DNA from 3 places in the Sulfitobacter sp. SK025 genome. Region 1 is predicted to be linked to each of the others. Evidence: riboswitches for the same ligand, from Rfam matches in the RefSeq annotation. Region 1 holds a riboswitch; each other region holds the start of a gene.

What was found. Region 1 has a riboswitch for cobalamin ahead of bluB (5,6-dimethylbenzimidazole synthase). Riboswitches for the same ligand answer to the same signal wherever they lie in the genome.
Region 2: another riboswitch for cobalamin. It lies ahead of C1J04_RS14745 (DUF1636 family protein); the one in region 1 lies ahead of bluB (5,6-dimethylbenzimidazole synthase).
Region 3: another riboswitch for cobalamin. It lies ahead of C1J04_RS14810 (energy-coupling factor ABC transporter permease); the one in region 1 lies ahead of bluB (5,6-dimethylbenzimidazole synthase).

What each region holds. Positions count from the first base shown of each region.
Region 1 is NZ_CP025808.1:1,019,671-1,024,919, forward strand. Features, by position in the region: gene C1J04_RS04895 (BCCT family transporter) at 1-683, opposite strand, end outside; gene C1J04_RS04900 (hypothetical protein) at 1,050-1,811, shown strand; cobalamin riboswitch at 1,848-2,025, shown strand; gene bluB (5,6-dimethylbenzimidazole synthase) at 2,076-2,756, shown strand; gene C1J04_RS04910 (hypothetical protein) at 2,994-3,992, shown strand; tRNA gene C1J04_RS04915 (tRNA-Thr) at 4,196-4,270, opposite strand; gene C1J04_RS04920 (hypothetical protein) at 4,355-4,555, shown strand; gene murA (UDP-N-acetylglucosamine 1-carboxyvinyltransferase) at 4,559-5,249, shown strand, end outside.
Region 2 is NZ_CP025808.1:2,999,312-3,004,560, reverse strand. Features, by position in the region: gene cobN (cobaltochelatase subunit CobN) at 1-951, opposite strand, end outside; gene cobW (cobalamin biosynthesis protein CobW) at 958-1,992, opposite strand; gene C1J04_RS14745 (DUF1636 family protein) at 1,989-2,369, opposite strand; cobalamin riboswitch at 2,464-2,681, opposite strand; gene C1J04_RS14740 (cobyric acid synthase) at 2,848-4,308, shown strand; gene C1J04_RS14735 (biotin transporter BioY) at 4,404-4,949, shown strand; gene C1J04_RS14730 (mannose-1-phosphate guanylyltransferase/mannose-6-phosphate isomerase) at 5,025-5,249, opposite strand, start outside.
Region 3 is NZ_CP025808.1:3,011,862-3,017,110, reverse strand. Features, by position in the region: gene cueR (Cu(I)-responsive transcriptional regulator) at 1-42, shown strand, start outside; gene cobF (precorrin-6A synthase (deacetylating)) at 52-804, opposite strand; gene C1J04_RS14810 (energy-coupling factor ABC transporter permease) at 865-1,548, opposite strand; cobalamin riboswitch at 1,621-1,834, opposite strand; gene cobA (uroporphyrinogen-III C-methyltransferase) at 1,863-2,579, opposite strand; gene C1J04_RS14800 (cobyrinate a,c-diamide synthase) at 2,576-3,901, opposite strand; gene cobM (precorrin-4 C(11)-methyltransferase) at 3,898-4,683, opposite strand; gene C1J04_RS14790 (cobalamin biosynthesis protein) at 4,680-5,039, opposite strand; gene C1J04_RS14785 (bifunctional cobalt-precorrin-7 (C(5))-methyltransferase/cobalt-precorrin-6B (C(15))-methyltransferase) at 5,036-5,249, opposite strand, start outside.

The DNA.
Region 1 (5,249 bases):
AGGATCGGGTAAAAGGCAGAGCGGATGGTCAGGGGAAGACCCTTGTTATAGCTGAACAGCGCCAGCGCCAGACCAACAACGGCATAGATCGCCCAGGGGTGCAGGCCCCAGTGGTAGATCGTGGCCGCCATACCCAGACGCACCGCTTCGGCCTGATCGCCCGCTGCCGCGCCCAAAGGTGCCCAATCGGTGCGCAGGCCGTCTTCGCCAACAGCAGTGCCACCCATGGAGCTCGAGAAATGCGATAGCGGTTCAGAGACGCCATAGAACATCAGACCGATGCCCATGCCCGCCGCGAACAGCATCGAGAACCATCCAAGGTAGGTATAGTCGGGGCTTGCTTCGGCCCCGCCAAGACGCACACGGCCCAAAGGCGTGACGATCAGGAACAGGCAGAACAGCACAAAGATGTTACCGGCAGAGATAAAGAACCAGTCAAAGCCCTTTGTCACCGACGAGAACAGCCATGTGAACAGCGCGCCAGACTGTTCGGGCAGCGCGAGTGTATAGAATACAAAGGCAACAATACACACACCCGAGATCGCGAAGACCGGGTTGTGAATGTCGAAGCCGAAGGGCCCCACGCTGCCTTCTTTGTTGTCTTGGCCGATCTCGTAATCCGTGTCGATTACGGCAGCGGCCCCGTCGGGTGTCGGGATACCCGGCGACGTTTCATCTGTCATTAGATGCTCTCCATTTTATGTATTTGCGACTAATCATAGCGCAACTCCGACAAAACGACCACCGCTGCGCGGGAAATAAGTAAATGAATATCATGGCTTAGCCCCCGGATGCGGGCTTGACGCCCCGTTTGCGGGTCGCGGGCTATGCGTTTTTTCCGTGCTTTACCGCGAATCCCCTCTTTGGATTCGGGTGAAACACCGAGGCGGTTCCGCGTGCCGCACTGCCCACGCCCGTCTGAACGGAGGGGGCAACCGCACCGCGGGATAGCGCCCTATCCCAAAAGATATGCCGCCCTATCCGTCCATGGCCCCGACCCACCTGCTTGCGCAAATGAAAGCGCGGTCGTCTGCGGTCACCATGGTCCCATGACAAATTTTTTCATCATGGGGGATGATATGAAAGTTACTTGCACACTACCAATTATCGCAACCGCGGCACTTCTGGCCGCTACCACTGTCAGCGCCGAAGGGTTCAGCCTGTCCGGTGCGCGCTCTGCCATGCAAAGCGACATCTCGTTCAACGTCATGCAATCCGCAGGGCAGGGTCAGATCAAGCTGCGCCATAAGGTCCAGCCCAAAGCGCAGGTCCGGTCCAAAACCGTGAGCAGCCGCAGCCGGTCTTTCCAAGAGCTCAGCGGGGTCAGCACTGCCGCGGACCTCAAAAGCCTCATCGCTTGGGCCGAGGCGGGTCCAAAGGGCTATGACGCCGTGCAATACGGGGCCAAACGGCTGCCGCCACAGCGTCCGACGCAAATGACCATCGGCGAAATCTACCGCTGGATCGACCGCACGCCGGGCCAACCGCATGCCATCGGTCGATACCAATTCATTCCATCCACGCTGCGCAGTCTGGTGCGACAGGCGGGCCTGAGCAAGAATGACCGCTTTACCTCGGCGGTGCAGGACGGGCTGGCGGATATCCTTTTGGTCGATGCGGGGTTTAACGCGTTCAAGAAGGGCAAGATCAGCCGCCACCGCTTTATGGAAAACCTCGCACGTATCTGGGCCGGTTTCCCGACCTCTAACGGGCAGTCCTACTATCACGGCTATGCGGGCAACAAGGCCGTCATCTCGTGGAACGAGTTCGACGCCGTAATGAAGAAGATTTTCGCAACCAAACGCGGCTGATCCCCGCGTTAGGGCTTGTTCCGGGCGGACAGCCGTGGCCCAATGGCCGGGTCTGGTGTCCGCCTCGCGGAAGAATCGGGAAGCTGGTGAAACTCCGGCACGTGCCCAACGCTGTAATGGGGATGGTTTGCGCATAGGCCACTGGAATATTCCGGGAAGGCGCGCGGACCAGACGACCCTAAGTCAGAAGACCGGCCAGACAGTACAGCTTGCCCCGCATGGACAGCGGGATTGGCGCATAAACGTATTGTTGGGGACTGAACAATGCCGATACCCTCTGCGCTGGCACCCGCCGCGCCTTTTTCAGATGCTGAACGCGACGCCGTGTACAAGGCGATCTTTACCCGCCGCGATGTACGCGATCAGTTTTTACCCGATCCCGTGGCCGAGGATGTGTTGCACCGCATACTGACCGCCGCGCATCACGCACCGTCCGTCGGGTTGTCACAGCCGTGGAATTTCATCGTCATCCGGGATCAGGCCGCACGCGATCAGGTCTGGCAAGCCTTCAACCGCGCAAATGAAGAAGCCGCCCAGATGTTCGAGGGCGACCGCCAGACAACCTACAGGTCGCTGAAGCTCGAAGGCATCCGCAAAGCCCCGGTCAATATCTGCGTGACCTGTGACCGCAGCCGTGGCGGTAAGGTCGTGCTGGGGCGCACCCATAATCAAAGCATGGATCTTTATAGCACCGTCTGCGCGATCCAGAACCTCTGGCTTGCCGCCCGCGCCGAGGGCATCGGGATGGGCTGGGTCAGCGTGTTCCGCGATGCCGATCTGCGTGATCTGCTTAAGATCCCCGACCGGATAGAAATCGTCGGCTACCTCTGCCTGGGCCACGTGGACGAGCTTTACCAGACGCCCGAACTTGAGGTGAAAGGCTGGAGCAAACGGCTCCCCGTGGACGAGATGATCTTTGACGGCACGTGGCAGGGCGATCCTTAGGCGGTTCCTCGTCGTTCGCGACGTCACCTCTCGCGGTGCGGGTATTTTGTATCATCAGCGGAACCATGCCGGTTCCCTGACGTTGCCTTTGTGAAGCCGACGCATACCGCGTGCGGCACGCATAGAGGAGTTCTTCCAAATGGGCGGTATCATTTATCTCGTTGGTCTTGTGGTCGTGGTTATGGCGGTGCTGTCGCTGGTCGGCTTGGCGTAAACAAACGCCGGGGAGGCATTTACATGAACACGACACTCACTGAAAAAACTGCCGATGGATCCTATGTCGACTGGCCCGCAATTTTCGCGGGCACCGTTGTCGCTGTGGCGATCGGCCTTTTGCTGACCACCTTCGGCGCGGCACTTGGCCTGTCGTCGATCACGCTGGACGGAACCGACAATTCATCGACGCTTGAACTGGTGCTGACCGCGCTATGGATGGTGATCACGCTGGTCGCCTCCTATCTGGCCGGTGGTTATATCGCGGGCCGCATGCGCCGCCGCGTCGAAAGCGCTACGGATGACGAAGTGACCGCACGTGACGGGATCAACGGTCTGGTTGTTTGGGGCCTCGGGTCTGTGATCACCGCCGTGATGCTATCCAGCGCGCTGAGCTTTGCAGCCAATACTGCGGGCAATGTTGCTGCGGGTGCAGGCAAAGCGGCTGGTACGGTCGTCGAAGCTGCGGGCTCTGCCGTGGGAGGTGCTGCCTCCGGGCTGGCCGATGCGGCGGGTGCTGCAATCCCGGATGAGGCCAAGAATGATCCGACAGATTACCTGTCGAACCAGCTTTTGCGCCCCAATCAGGTCGACCCGTTGACGGCCGATCCCGAGCAACTGGCAGAGCAGACCGCCAGCATCGTCGCGAATATCTACCGCACGGGTGAGGTGAGCGAGGAAGACCGGACCTATCTTGCCGGCGCTGTTGCTGCACGCACCGACCTGACCCAGGCTCAGGCGAAAGAGCGTGTGGACCAGATTGTGACCCAAGCGCAGGAAGCACGTCAGGAAGTCGAAGACGCTGTAGCCGCTGCCAAGGCCGAGGCTGAACAAGCCGCGGCAGAGGCGAAAGACGCGGCGGTCGAAGCTGCGCGAACCGCGCGTAACGCCGGTATCCTGACCGCCTTTGTGCTGGCCGCTGCGTCGCTGATTGCCGGTGTGGCATCTGTTGCAGGGTCGGTCCACGGGGGTCGCCACCGTGATCAGGGCCGTCTTTTTGCCGGTCTGACATATCGCGGCTAAATTGCTTCACGTGAAAATCGAAACCCCGGCGGCGCAAGCGGTCGGGGTTTTCTTATGCCATCGTGATTCGGGACGTTTTGGGGCAGGGGGCGCTGCGACGCCTTCAGGCGCATCCATGGCGCATGCCAAAACCGCAACGTCAGCTAAATAAGGCCAGCTAAATAAGGCACCAGGGCCAAGCGATATGTTTCAAGGGGGGGATCTGGTGCTGAAGGGGAGGATTGAACTCCCGACCTCGTCATTACCAATGACGCGCTCTACCACTGAGCTACTCCAGCACTGTGGGCGGGTGATTAGACCCATTCGCAATATGGTGCAAGCGTAATCTGGACCATATCGGTCCGCTGCGCTAGACAATCGACATGTCAAAGGATACCGCCCCACAAAAGCCGCCAAAACCCAATGTATTGCGGGAAGACAGGCTGAAAGCCGCGCTGAAAGCCAATATGGGCCGACGCAAGGCGCAAGCGCGTGCGCGCAGCGACAAAAGCCAAAGCGACGACACGCAAAATAATAACGCGCAGACAGATAACGGGCCGACCGGCCAAACCAAGGAAGGCTGAAGGATGGATTCGATTGTGGTCAAAGGCGGCGGTGCGCTGTCGGGACAAATTCCGATTGCGGGGGCCAAGAACGCCTGTCTGACGCTTATGCCCGCGACCCTGCTGTCCGAAGAGCCGCTGACGCTGACCAACGCGCCGCGCCTGTCCGACATCCGCACCATGACCGAATTGCTGCGGTCCCTTGGGGCAGAGGTGACATCGATGCAGGACGGTCAGGTTCTGGCGATGTCCTGTCATGGCGAGATCAACACGCGCGCCGAATATGACATCGTGCGCAAGATGCGCGCGTCGAACCTTGTGCTGGGGCCGCTGCTGGCCCGCGAAGGCCACGCGCAGGTATCACTGCCGGGCGGCTGCGCGATTGGTGCGCGTCCGATGGATATTCACACCGATGGTCTGGCCCTGATGGGCGCAGAGATCGACTTGCGTGACGGCTATCTGCACGCCAAGGCGCAAGGCGGGGCATTGAAAGGTGCGGTCATCGACTTCCCCTTTGCCTCTGTCGGCGCGACCGAGAACATCATGATGGCTGCGACTTTGGCCAAGGGCACGACGGTGATCAACAACGCCGCGCGCGAGCCCGAGATCGTGGATCTCGCGGATTGTTTGCGTGCTATGGGCGCGCAGATCGAAGGCGACGGCACCAGCCGGATCGAGATTCAGGGCGTTGACCGCCTGCATGGGGCCACCCACC
Region 2 (5,249 bases), 1.1 Mb from region 1:
ATCCACCTCAGGCAACACGACATGCATCGCCAGATCGGTGGGGGATAACCCGCGCTCTGACCCGGCCCAGTCGCGCCGACGCGCGGTCGATAAGGCGACCTGCACCACGGGGCAATCTGATGCGCCCAGAACAAATGGTTCATCCGGCCCGCGCTGGGCGGAGAAAGCGGTGGCGTTCACGATCACCGCCGGATCAAGCCGGGCGATCTGCTGCGCGATCCACGGCGCGGTGTCCCCCTTGAGGCTGGGCGCGAAGAGCCCCACGGCGTCAAAGCCACGGGCCTCAAGCGCGGTGATCAGCGCATCCACAGGATCGGTATCGGCAGCCGTCAGATAGGACCGGTAGAAGGTCACAATCGCGCGCGGCTTGTCGGAGGGTTCCGGCGCAGGGATCACGCCAGTGTGGGGGCGGTAGAACCCCGCCTCGGGCACGGTCTTGGCCCCTTTGGCCGGCCCCGCGTAAAGCCCTGCGGCCAGCGACAGCTGCGCAAGTGCCGCCTGCGCAGCCACCGCGCCGCCCGTATCGCACAGATGTTGCAAGCGTCTTAACGTCGAATGCGGCAGCGTCGAAAGCGCGTCGAGCCGCGGGTCCGGTTGGCCGTCCGCAGGCAGTACCGCCAGCGCGATCTGCTGTTTGCGCGCCATATCCTGCAAGGTCGCCAGCCCGTAAGGCCAATAGCTTTCGCCCCCGATCAGCCGCACCAATACCGCCTTGGCCCCTGTAAGGGTCTGTTCGGCATAGGTATCGACCGACAACGGATGTTTCAGCGCGACCAGATTGGCCAGCCGCAACGACGGCAAGCCCCCTTCCGCACGATGCCAGCCCGCCGCGAAAGCCCCCAGATCACTGTCCGAAAAGGACAGCACCACCAGATCCGCCGGCGTCTGCCCCAGATCTTGGGGCAGATCGCTTTGGTCCAGTCCGTGGCTTTCGCGAAAGACGACATGCATGGCGGCTTAGCCCTCCAGCACCGCGCGGATCGCGGCTTCGTTCACGTGATCATGTTCCGCGATCACAACCAGCTGGCTGCGGCGCGGCATGTCCCCCCAAGGGCGGTCGAACTGGCTGCGCACGCGCTCGCCCACGGCCTGCACAAGCAGACGCATCGGTTTGTCCTGAACGGCGATATAGCCTTTGACGCGCAGGATTTTCTGCTCGCGCGCCAAGCGCAACACGGCGGCCTCAAGCGTGGCGACATCGGCGACCTCGCCCATGTCGATCACCACGCTTTCAAAGTCGTCATGCTCGTGATCGTCATGCCCGTCGTGGTGGCTGGGGCGCGCGTCGATGTCATCTTCGGCGGCGGCTTCCAGACCCAGCACAACGCGGGGGTCGATCACGCCTTCGGTCATCGGAATGATCGGCAGCTTGCGCGGCGCATGCGCCTCGATCACCTTGCGCGCAGCCTCGACGCCGTCGGGGCCCGCCAGATCGGCCTTGGACAGCAGCACGATGTCGGCGCAGGCGATTTGGTCTTCAAACACCTCGGACAAAGGCGTTTCGTGGTCCAGACTGTCGTCGGCATCGCGCTGCGCGGCCACGGCCTCCAGATCGGGGGCGAACTGCCCGCTGACCACGGCTTCGGCATCGGCCAGGGTGATCACGCCGTCCACGGTGATGCGCGACCGGATCGCTGGCCAGTCAAACGCCTTGAGCAAGGGTTTCGGCAGCGCCAGCCCCGACGTCTCGATCAGGATGTGATCAGGCGTTTCAGGCAGGGCCATTAGCGCTTCGATGGTGGGGATAAAGTCATCGGCCACGGTGCAGCAGATACAGCCGTTCGCCAGCTCGACGATGTTCTCGGCGGGGCAATTGTCAATCGCGCAGGATTTCAGGATGTCGCCATCCACACCGGCGGTGCCGAATTCATTGACCAGCACGGCCAGACGCTTGGAGCCCGCGTTCTCCATCAGGTGACGGATAAAGGTGGTTTTGCCAGCGCCCAGAAAGCCGGTGATCACGGTAACGGGGATTTTGGTAAGGTTGGTCATTCGGTAGGCTCCTGTGGGGGAATGCGGGCGATGGATTGTTTGCGGAAGACCACGGGGCGTTCGCGCCAGGGCACCACGCCATCAGAGGTCTGGGCATAGGCAGAGACGCCCTTCACGATATCGGACAAATGCGCGTCAGTGTCGAGATCGCCATACACATAAGTCCAGCGCGACGGCCCACCCGACAGGACCATCGAACAGCCCCGCGAACAGGCCGACAGACATTCGGCTCCGCGCAGCTGCACACCGTCGGGCAGATGCCCCGACAGCGCGTCAAACAGCTGTTGCCCGGGGCGCGGCGCGTCCTCGGCGGTGATCTGACCTGCGCGACAGGTGGTGCAGATGGTGACGGTGACCGGTTGATCCGTGGTGGTCATATCTTGCCTCATACGTCGATGGGCCAAGGGGGATCGCCAGCAGCGAACGACATGCGAACAGCGTTCTAGGCCAGTCGCGAAACACCCCGTTCGCCCGTTACAAACTATGCTGGCAGGTCTCCCGGCTTGCGGATCTAAGGCAGCTTGCCTTGCGAACCTTCACCTTCCCAGCCTAGGGGCCAGTGGTTGAAAGCTCTCTCCGGTCACGGTCGCGGGGGCGGCTGCGCTTGGCGCTGACCCAAGGTTGGATCAATGCGTATCGCGTTCCCTCTTCGCCTGTCTGGGACAGGAACCAACATACGCCCTGCATTGGTCATTTGCCCGCCCCTGTCAAGCTGCGCCTGTCATAACGCAGGGGCCAAATCCGCTTTGCGCGGATTTTCCCGCGGGCGGCCAAAGCGCAGGGCTGCCCGCGGATGCTTGACGGGATCACCGCAGGCTGACACCAAGGGCTGCACAAAAAACACGAGGTCCCGCCATGCCCACCCGCGCCATCATGATCCAGGGCACCGGATCGAATGTGGGGAAATCGATGCTGGTGGCGGGCCTGTGCCGCGCGGCCACGCGTCGGGGGCTTTCCGTCGCGCCGTTCAAGCCGCAGAACATGTCGAACAACGCCGCCGTCACCGAGGACGGCGGAGAGATCGGCCGCGCCCAAGCTCTGCAAGCGATCGCCTGCGGGCGGCCCCTGTCGGTGCATATGAACCCCATCCTGCTGAAGCCCGAAACCGACAGCGGATCACAGGTGATCGTGCAGGGGCAGCGCCATAGCACCCTGCAAGCGCGTGACTTCAGCAAGGCCCGCGCAGGGCTGATGGCCCCCGTGCTTCAAAGCTTCGGAATCCTCGGGCAAAGCGCCGATCTGATCATCGTCGAAGGCGCCGGCAGCCCGGCAGAGGTGAACCTGCGCCAGAACGACCTTGCCAATATGGGCTTTGCCCGCGCCGCAGGTGTACCCGTTGTCTTGGCCGGAGACATCAACCGTGGCGGCGTCATCGCCCAGATCGTGGGCACCCAAGTGGTGATGGACCCAAAGGACGCGGCGATGATCACCGGTTTTCTGGTCAACAAGTTCCGCGGCGATGTCAGCCTTTTTGACGACGGCTACCGCGAGATTGAACGCCGCACCGGCTGGACGGGGTTCGGCACATTGCCTTGGTTTGCCAACGCACATCTGCTGCCCGCCGAAGACGCGGTGGACCTGTCGCGCGCGCCCTCCGACGGGGGGTTCCACATCGTCTGCCCCATGCTCTCGCGCATCTCGAACTTCGACGACCTCGACCCGCTGGCGGCGGAGGCTTCGGTGCGGCTGACCATGGTCCCCCCCGGCACGCCGCTGCCCGCCGACGCCGATCTGGTGATCCTGCCGGGCACGAAATCCACCCGCGGCGATCTGGCTTTCCTGCGCGCCCAAGGCTGGGACATCGACCTTTATGCTCATGTGCGGCGCGGCGGCGCGGTGCTGGGGATCTGCGGCGGCTACCAGATGCTGGGCCGGTTTATCGAGGATCCGCAGGGCTTCGAGGGGCCCGCGGGCCGCGAAGAGGGGCTGGGCCTGCTGGATGTCGAAACCCGCATGGCCCCGGACAAGACGCTGACCCGCGTCACTGCCGACCATGCCGCCACGGGCACCCAGATCGACGGCTATGAAATCCACATCGGGCAGACGGTGGGGGCCGATTGCGCCACGCCCTTTGCGCATATCAACGGCACCCCCGACGGGGCAGGGTCGCGCGATGGCAAGATCACCGGCACCTATCTGCACGGGCTCTTTACCAACGACAGTTTCCGCAGTGCCTGGTTGGCACAACTGGGGCTGGGGGCAGGGCCGACCTCCTACAGTCAGACCGTGGAAGACACGCTCGACGCGCTGGCCGACCATATGGAAACCCATCTGGACGTGTCCGCCCTGCTGGCCCGTGCCGCACCGGTTGCATAACGCCAGCGCTGACCTTTGGTCACGATCACGACGCTTGCTTAATTTTGTGATCGCGGGGATACATGCCGTCAAATTTACGCAAAGGACCCTTTGTTATGGAACGTAACCTGACCCTCGTTGCGCTGTTCGCTGCCCTGATTGCAGCACTTGCGTTGATCCCGAAATTCTCGCTTGGCTTTGGCGTACCAATCACGGCGCAAAGCTTGGGCATCATGCTTTGCGGGACCGTGCTGGGGGCCAAACGCGGCGCGCTGGCCGTGCTGCTCTTCTTGCTGCTGGTCGCTTTGGGGCTGCCGCTTCTGGCCGGTGGCAACGGTGGGCTGGGTGCCTTCATGCTGCCGTCCTCCGGCTTTTTGATCGGCTTCCCCGTGGCGGCCTTTGTCACCGGCCTGATCGTCGAAAAATGGTACGGGCCCTCGCTGACCATCGTTGCGGCGGTTGCCTCGGTCATCGGCGGGATCGTCGTGCTTTATATCTTCGGGATCATCGGCCTGTCGATCGCGCTGGATAAATCGCTGCTGGAATCCGCCGCGCTGGTGACCGTGTTCATCCCCGGTGACTTGATCAAAGCAGTGCTTGCAGGGTTTATCACCAGCGGTCTGGCCAAAGCGCGCCCCGCCAGCGTCCTGTCGCGCAGCTGATCCGACGCAAAGCCTGAAACAGCGAAAGCGCCCCTGAAGGGGGGCGCTTTTTTCGTTGCCAGGACAGACGAAGCCTTACCCCCGCGCATAGACATCCTCGTAGCGGATAATATCATCCTCGCCAAAATAGCTGCCGGTCTGCACCTCGATCAGCACCATGGGCAGTTTGCCGGGGTTCTCCATCCGGTGCACGGAGCCAAGCGGGATGTAGACCGACTGGTTCTCGCTGATCAGTTTCACGGTGTCGTCCACGGTCACTTTCGCGGTGCCTTCGACCACGATCCAATGTTCCGACCGGTG
Region 3 (5,249 bases), 1.0 Mb from region 1:
CGCCCCGATTGCCCGATCTTGCAACGGCTCGAAAAGCTGTAGCGCGCGTGTCTACCGGCGCAGCAGGTAGATATCCATGATCCAGCCATGGGCGGCGCGTGCCTCTGCCCGTGTTGCGATGATGCGGTCGCAGACCTGATCCAGCGGGCCTGCGATGCGACGCTCGTTCGGCATGCCGGCATAGGCGGTCCACCAGATGTGTACGTCACTGTGCTGCCGCAACACCTCGAAGGCGCAGGTGCCGTCCAGCATGACGGCAATCGTATCCACTCCCTGTGGCCAGCCATGATCGCGCAGCTGCCGACCGGTGGTGATCGTGACGGGATTGCCGATGGTGTTCAGCGGGATCGCATGGCCCGCCGTCAGTACCTGAAGAGAGGTGATCCCCGGCACGACATCGACGGTGAGTGTGACGGCCTTTTGCAACCGCTCCGCAATGCGCAGGGTGCTGTCATACAGCGACGGATCCCCCCAGACGAGGAAACCGACACGGCCGCCTTGGGGCAGGGTGCGCTGCATCTCGGCCAGCCAGACCTGTGCAATGGCGTCGTGCCAATCGTGGACGCCCGCGTGATAATCAGGGTTGGCGGCGTCGCGTTTGGGCAGGGTGAATTCGTGAATATCAGGCCCGTCCGACCGCAGCACCTGGGCGCAGATCTCGTGCCGCAGGCCAGCCAGATCATCCTTGCCCGCGCCCTTGGACGGGATCAGGATCACATCGCAGGCATTCAGCGCGTCGATGGCTTGTAATGTCAGGTGTTTGGGATTGCCGGACCCGATGCCGATCAGTGAAAGCGTAAACATCTTGAGGCTCCGGCAGGGGGTGACGCGGCCCGCAGAGTAGGGGCCGCGTCGGGTCTTGGATTATTCAGCGGCAGTCTGTGTCAGACGCTTGGTGAACAGCGCGCTGCCCGCGAAATCGCGCAGGGTTTTCGCGGCGGCGAGCACGGCCAGATCCACCAGCGGCTCGATCAGGATGACCATCATATAGGCCCCGCCAAAGCTCGCCACAGCGGCGATGTTGCTGGCGGCAAAGCCCTGACCGTAGATGGCCCAGAACGCCACCCAGCCTACAACGCCCGCCTGAAACGCGGTCGACAGCTTGAGCGCTTGAACATAGGTCAGATCAACATAGGCGGTGTTGGGCGCGATGATGCGTTTGGCCAGCGCCGAGACCATGAACAAGGGCACCAGCAGCGTGGTGACGTTCATCGTGTATTGCGGCAGGTCGATGGGGGCAAAGAACACGCCCTGCGCCAGCAGACCAAGCGCCAGACCGGCAGCCGCAGGGGCCACGCCGAACAGCAGGAACAGGGTCGACCCGAGGATCAGGTGCACTTCGCTCACGCCCACGGGGAAATGCGGGAAGACCTGAAAAAAGACAAAGGTCAGCGCGGTGGCCACCATGGCCCCGCCCGCAAAAGGCACGACGCCTTTTTCACGGACAGAGTCCATTGCGGTTTTCGCGGTATAGGCCGCAGCACCGGCGGCGGTGCCATAGGACAGGACCAGCTTGGCGCCGGTCACGACTTCGGGTTCGATATGCATATTCAGGTCTCCTTACCGTCTTCCCCGACGGCATAATGTGAAAGCCGCCCCGGGGGGCAGCCAGTTGGATCGGGGATCACCCCCATGACGGCAGGTCTCCTGACTTTGTGCGTCCATGCGTGCCGCGCCTTCCCAGGCGGTGTGGCCCAGTGGCAATGCGGGTTGCTCTTCACTTACAGGTGCGGGGGCAGTTCCGGATTTGGCACCTTTGCTTTGGCACCGCACCGTATTCCCTTTTCACCCCGATTGCCCGAAGGCGCACGGGGAACCGTCCGGAATAGGTGGTCATTTTCGGGCTGGTTTTGTCAAGTCATCTATTCGGTCAACGGCCCGTAAAGGATCAGCGCAGGCGCTGACGTTGCGGGATCCAGCGGCAGATGGGCAAGGCTTTCCACGGTGTGGCGGCTCAGCTTTTGATCGGGGGTCGATACCGCCTCTGCCAGCAGGGCTGGGGTCGAGGGGGGCAAGCCCGCCTCGATCAGCCGCGCGGCGAATCCCGCAAAGGTGCGGCGGCCCATGTAGACGACCGTGGTCGCCGTAGGGTCGGCCAGCGCCGCCATGTTCAGATCTTCGGGCAAGGCACCCGATTCGCCGTGGCCGGTGATGAATTGCACCCGCCGCGCGGTCAGCCGCCGGGTCAGTGGGATCATCGCTGCCGCCGCCGCCGAAGACGCTGCCGTCACACCGGGGATGATCTCGAAGGCGACGCCTGCCGCTTTCAGCGCGGTCAGCTCTTCTTCAAGCCGGCCAAACACGCCCGCGTCCCCGCTTTTCAGCCGCACCACCCGCGCGCCGGTCAATGCGTGTTCGACCAGCAAACGGCTCACGTGATCCTGCTTCGGAGACAGCCGTCCGGCGCGTTTGCCCACCCCGATCAGATCCGCCTCGGGCGAGACATGCTCAAGGATCGGACCCGCCGACAGATCGTCGAACAGAACGACTTCGGCCTCTTGCAACCGCTTTACCGCTTTCACGGTCAGCAGTTCGGGATCACCCGGTCCGGAGGAGACGAAAGAGACAAAACCGCTCATGACGCCCCCGCAATCAGGTGAAAGAACGTGCCCGTTGCATGGCCCCGGCGCGAGCCTGTCTCGGGCACTTCGGCCCCATTGGCATCGACCACCCGCGCCAGCGGCGTGTCTGGTTGCGACAGGATGGTAGAATAGTGGAATTCATGTCCCCGCAACCGCGCGCCCGCGTCATAGCCGGGGCCGGGTTCGTTCAGCGTGGCAAGCCGGTAGCCCAGATGCATCTTGCGCTTCTCATAGCTGGTTTCCAGCCCCAGCAGCCCCGCCATCTGATGCCGCACGCCTTCCTTGTCGACCAATCCGGCCCCCATCGCCATATAGCCCCCGCATTCCCCATGCACCGGGCGCGTCGTGGCGAATTGTTGCAGGCTGTCGCGGAACTGCGCGGCAGCGGCAAGGCGTCCGGCATGCAGTTCGGGATAGCCACCGGGCAGCCAGCAGATGTCGGCGCTGTCGTCCGGTGCCTCATCCGCCAGCGGCGAGAAGGGCAACACCTGCGCACCCGCGGCGATCCAGTGGTCCAGCAAATGCGGATAGATGAACGAAAACGCGGCATCCTTGGCCAAAGCGATCCGTTGACCGGGGGGCGGAGGCAAGACATCTGGCCCGTCGGGGATACTGCGCCCTTGGGCGGCAGAGACGATCAGATCAAGGTCGATATGCTGCGCGATGAAATCACCTGCCGCATCCAGCAGCTTCATCAGCTCGGGCTGTTCCTCGGCCTGCACCAGACCCAAGTGGCGTTCCGGCAGCGTGACTGACCCTTGACGGGGCAGTGCGCCCAGAACGGGGATGCCGACCTGCTCCATCCCGAGACGCAGCAGCGCCTCGTGACGGGGGCTGGCGACCTTGTTCAGCACCACACCCGCGACATGCACATCCGGGCGCATCGTCTTGAACCCAAGGGCGGTGGCCGCAGCCGATTGCGCCTGACCCGATACATCCAGCAGCAAAACCACCGGCCAGCCCGTCATGGCAGAGATATCCGCGCTCGCCCCGTTCGAGGTTTCCCCCGGTTGCGCCACACCATCAAACAGCCCCATTGACCCTTCGATCAACGCCAGATCACCGCCATGGGCGGTGCCGATCAGATTGCACAACACGCCCGACCCCATGGCCCAGCTATCGATATTATAGGACGACCGCCCGCAAGCCGCGCGGTGGAAGCCAGGGTCAATATAATCCGGCCCGCTCTTGAACGGGCGCACGTCGACGCCGCGCCGGCTGAGCGCGTTGAGCAGGCCCAGCATCAACGTGGTCTTGCCCGTTCCCGACGCCGGGGCCGAGATCATCAGGCCCTTGGGCAGTTGCGTTGTCTCTATCATTCTGTGTCCTCGGGAAAGCGTGGCTCTGTGCCGACGGGGCGGAACCGGCGGTCATAGTCGCCAGCATAAAGACAGCTTTCGCGGAACTCCTCAGCCGTCAGCGCGCGGCCCACAAGGATCAGCGCCGTGCGCCCGCGTTCGCCGTCGGTGGCGTCAATCACGCTGCCCAAAGTCGCCCGCACCACCCGTTGATCCGGCCAGCTGGCGCGCCAGACGATGGCGACGGGGCAGTCCTCTCCGTAATGAGGGGTGAGCCGCGCGACCACATCATCCAGCACATGCACCGACAGGTGGATCGCCAGCGTGGCACCCGTGGCGGCAAAATTCTCGAGCGTTTCACCCTCGGGCATGGCCGACGCCCGCCCCGAGGTCCGCGTCAACACCAGCGACTGCGCCACACCGGGCAGCGTCAGCTCGTTCCCCAAAGCGGCGGCGGCAGCAGCAAAGGCGGGCACGCCGGGGGTGATGTCATACTCGATGTCCAACTCGCGCAAGCGGCGCAGTTGCTCGCCCATGGCGGACCAGACCGATAGATCACCCGAATGAAGCCGCGCCACATCCTGCCCCGCATCATCGGCGGCCTTGATCTCTGCCATGATCTCGTCCAGCGACAGCGACGCGGTGTTCACGATCTTCGCATCCGCAGGGCAGTAGGACAGCAGCTCTGACGGGACCAGCGATCCGGCATACAGACACACAGGGCAGGCGGCGATCAGGTCGCGCCCCCGCAGGGTCAGCAGATCAGGGGCACCGGGGCCCGCGCCGATAAAGTGAACAGTCATGGGGCAATTCCTTCCGCGATAGCTACGGTGGCCATGCCATTGGGGCTGGTCACACGCAAGGTCGTCAATTTGGCACCGCGACCGGCAACGCGCAATGCGGCGGCTTCGGCAAGTGATCCGGTCCCGAAGCGCGCTTGCACACGCGGCGACACGGTACGCGTCGGGATGTCTGCGATATCGGCTTCCGACAGTTCGATCAGCGGCAATCCCAGACTATCGGCAAAACGCCGCAGCGCCGGTGTTACCTTGATCGCGAGGGTCGCGAGCGTGTCCGGCCTGCGCCGCGTCAACGCAAGAGCCGCGTGTAAATCCGCCTCGGTCGCTTCAGCGCGCAATCCTATGCCCGCGACGATCATCGGGTCACGCTCCATTGCAGTTGCGGACGGCTGGGATGCCAGCCTTGCATGGTCCCCAAGGGGGCCGCCTGCGCCAAGTCGATCCGCAGCAGCTGCCCGCCGTGCATCCCGTGCCAGCGGATCAGCAAGGCTTGGGTTTCAAGCGCCACCGCATTCGCCACCAGCCGCGTGCCCGGCGTGATCCTGTGCCAGATCGCCTGCAACACATCC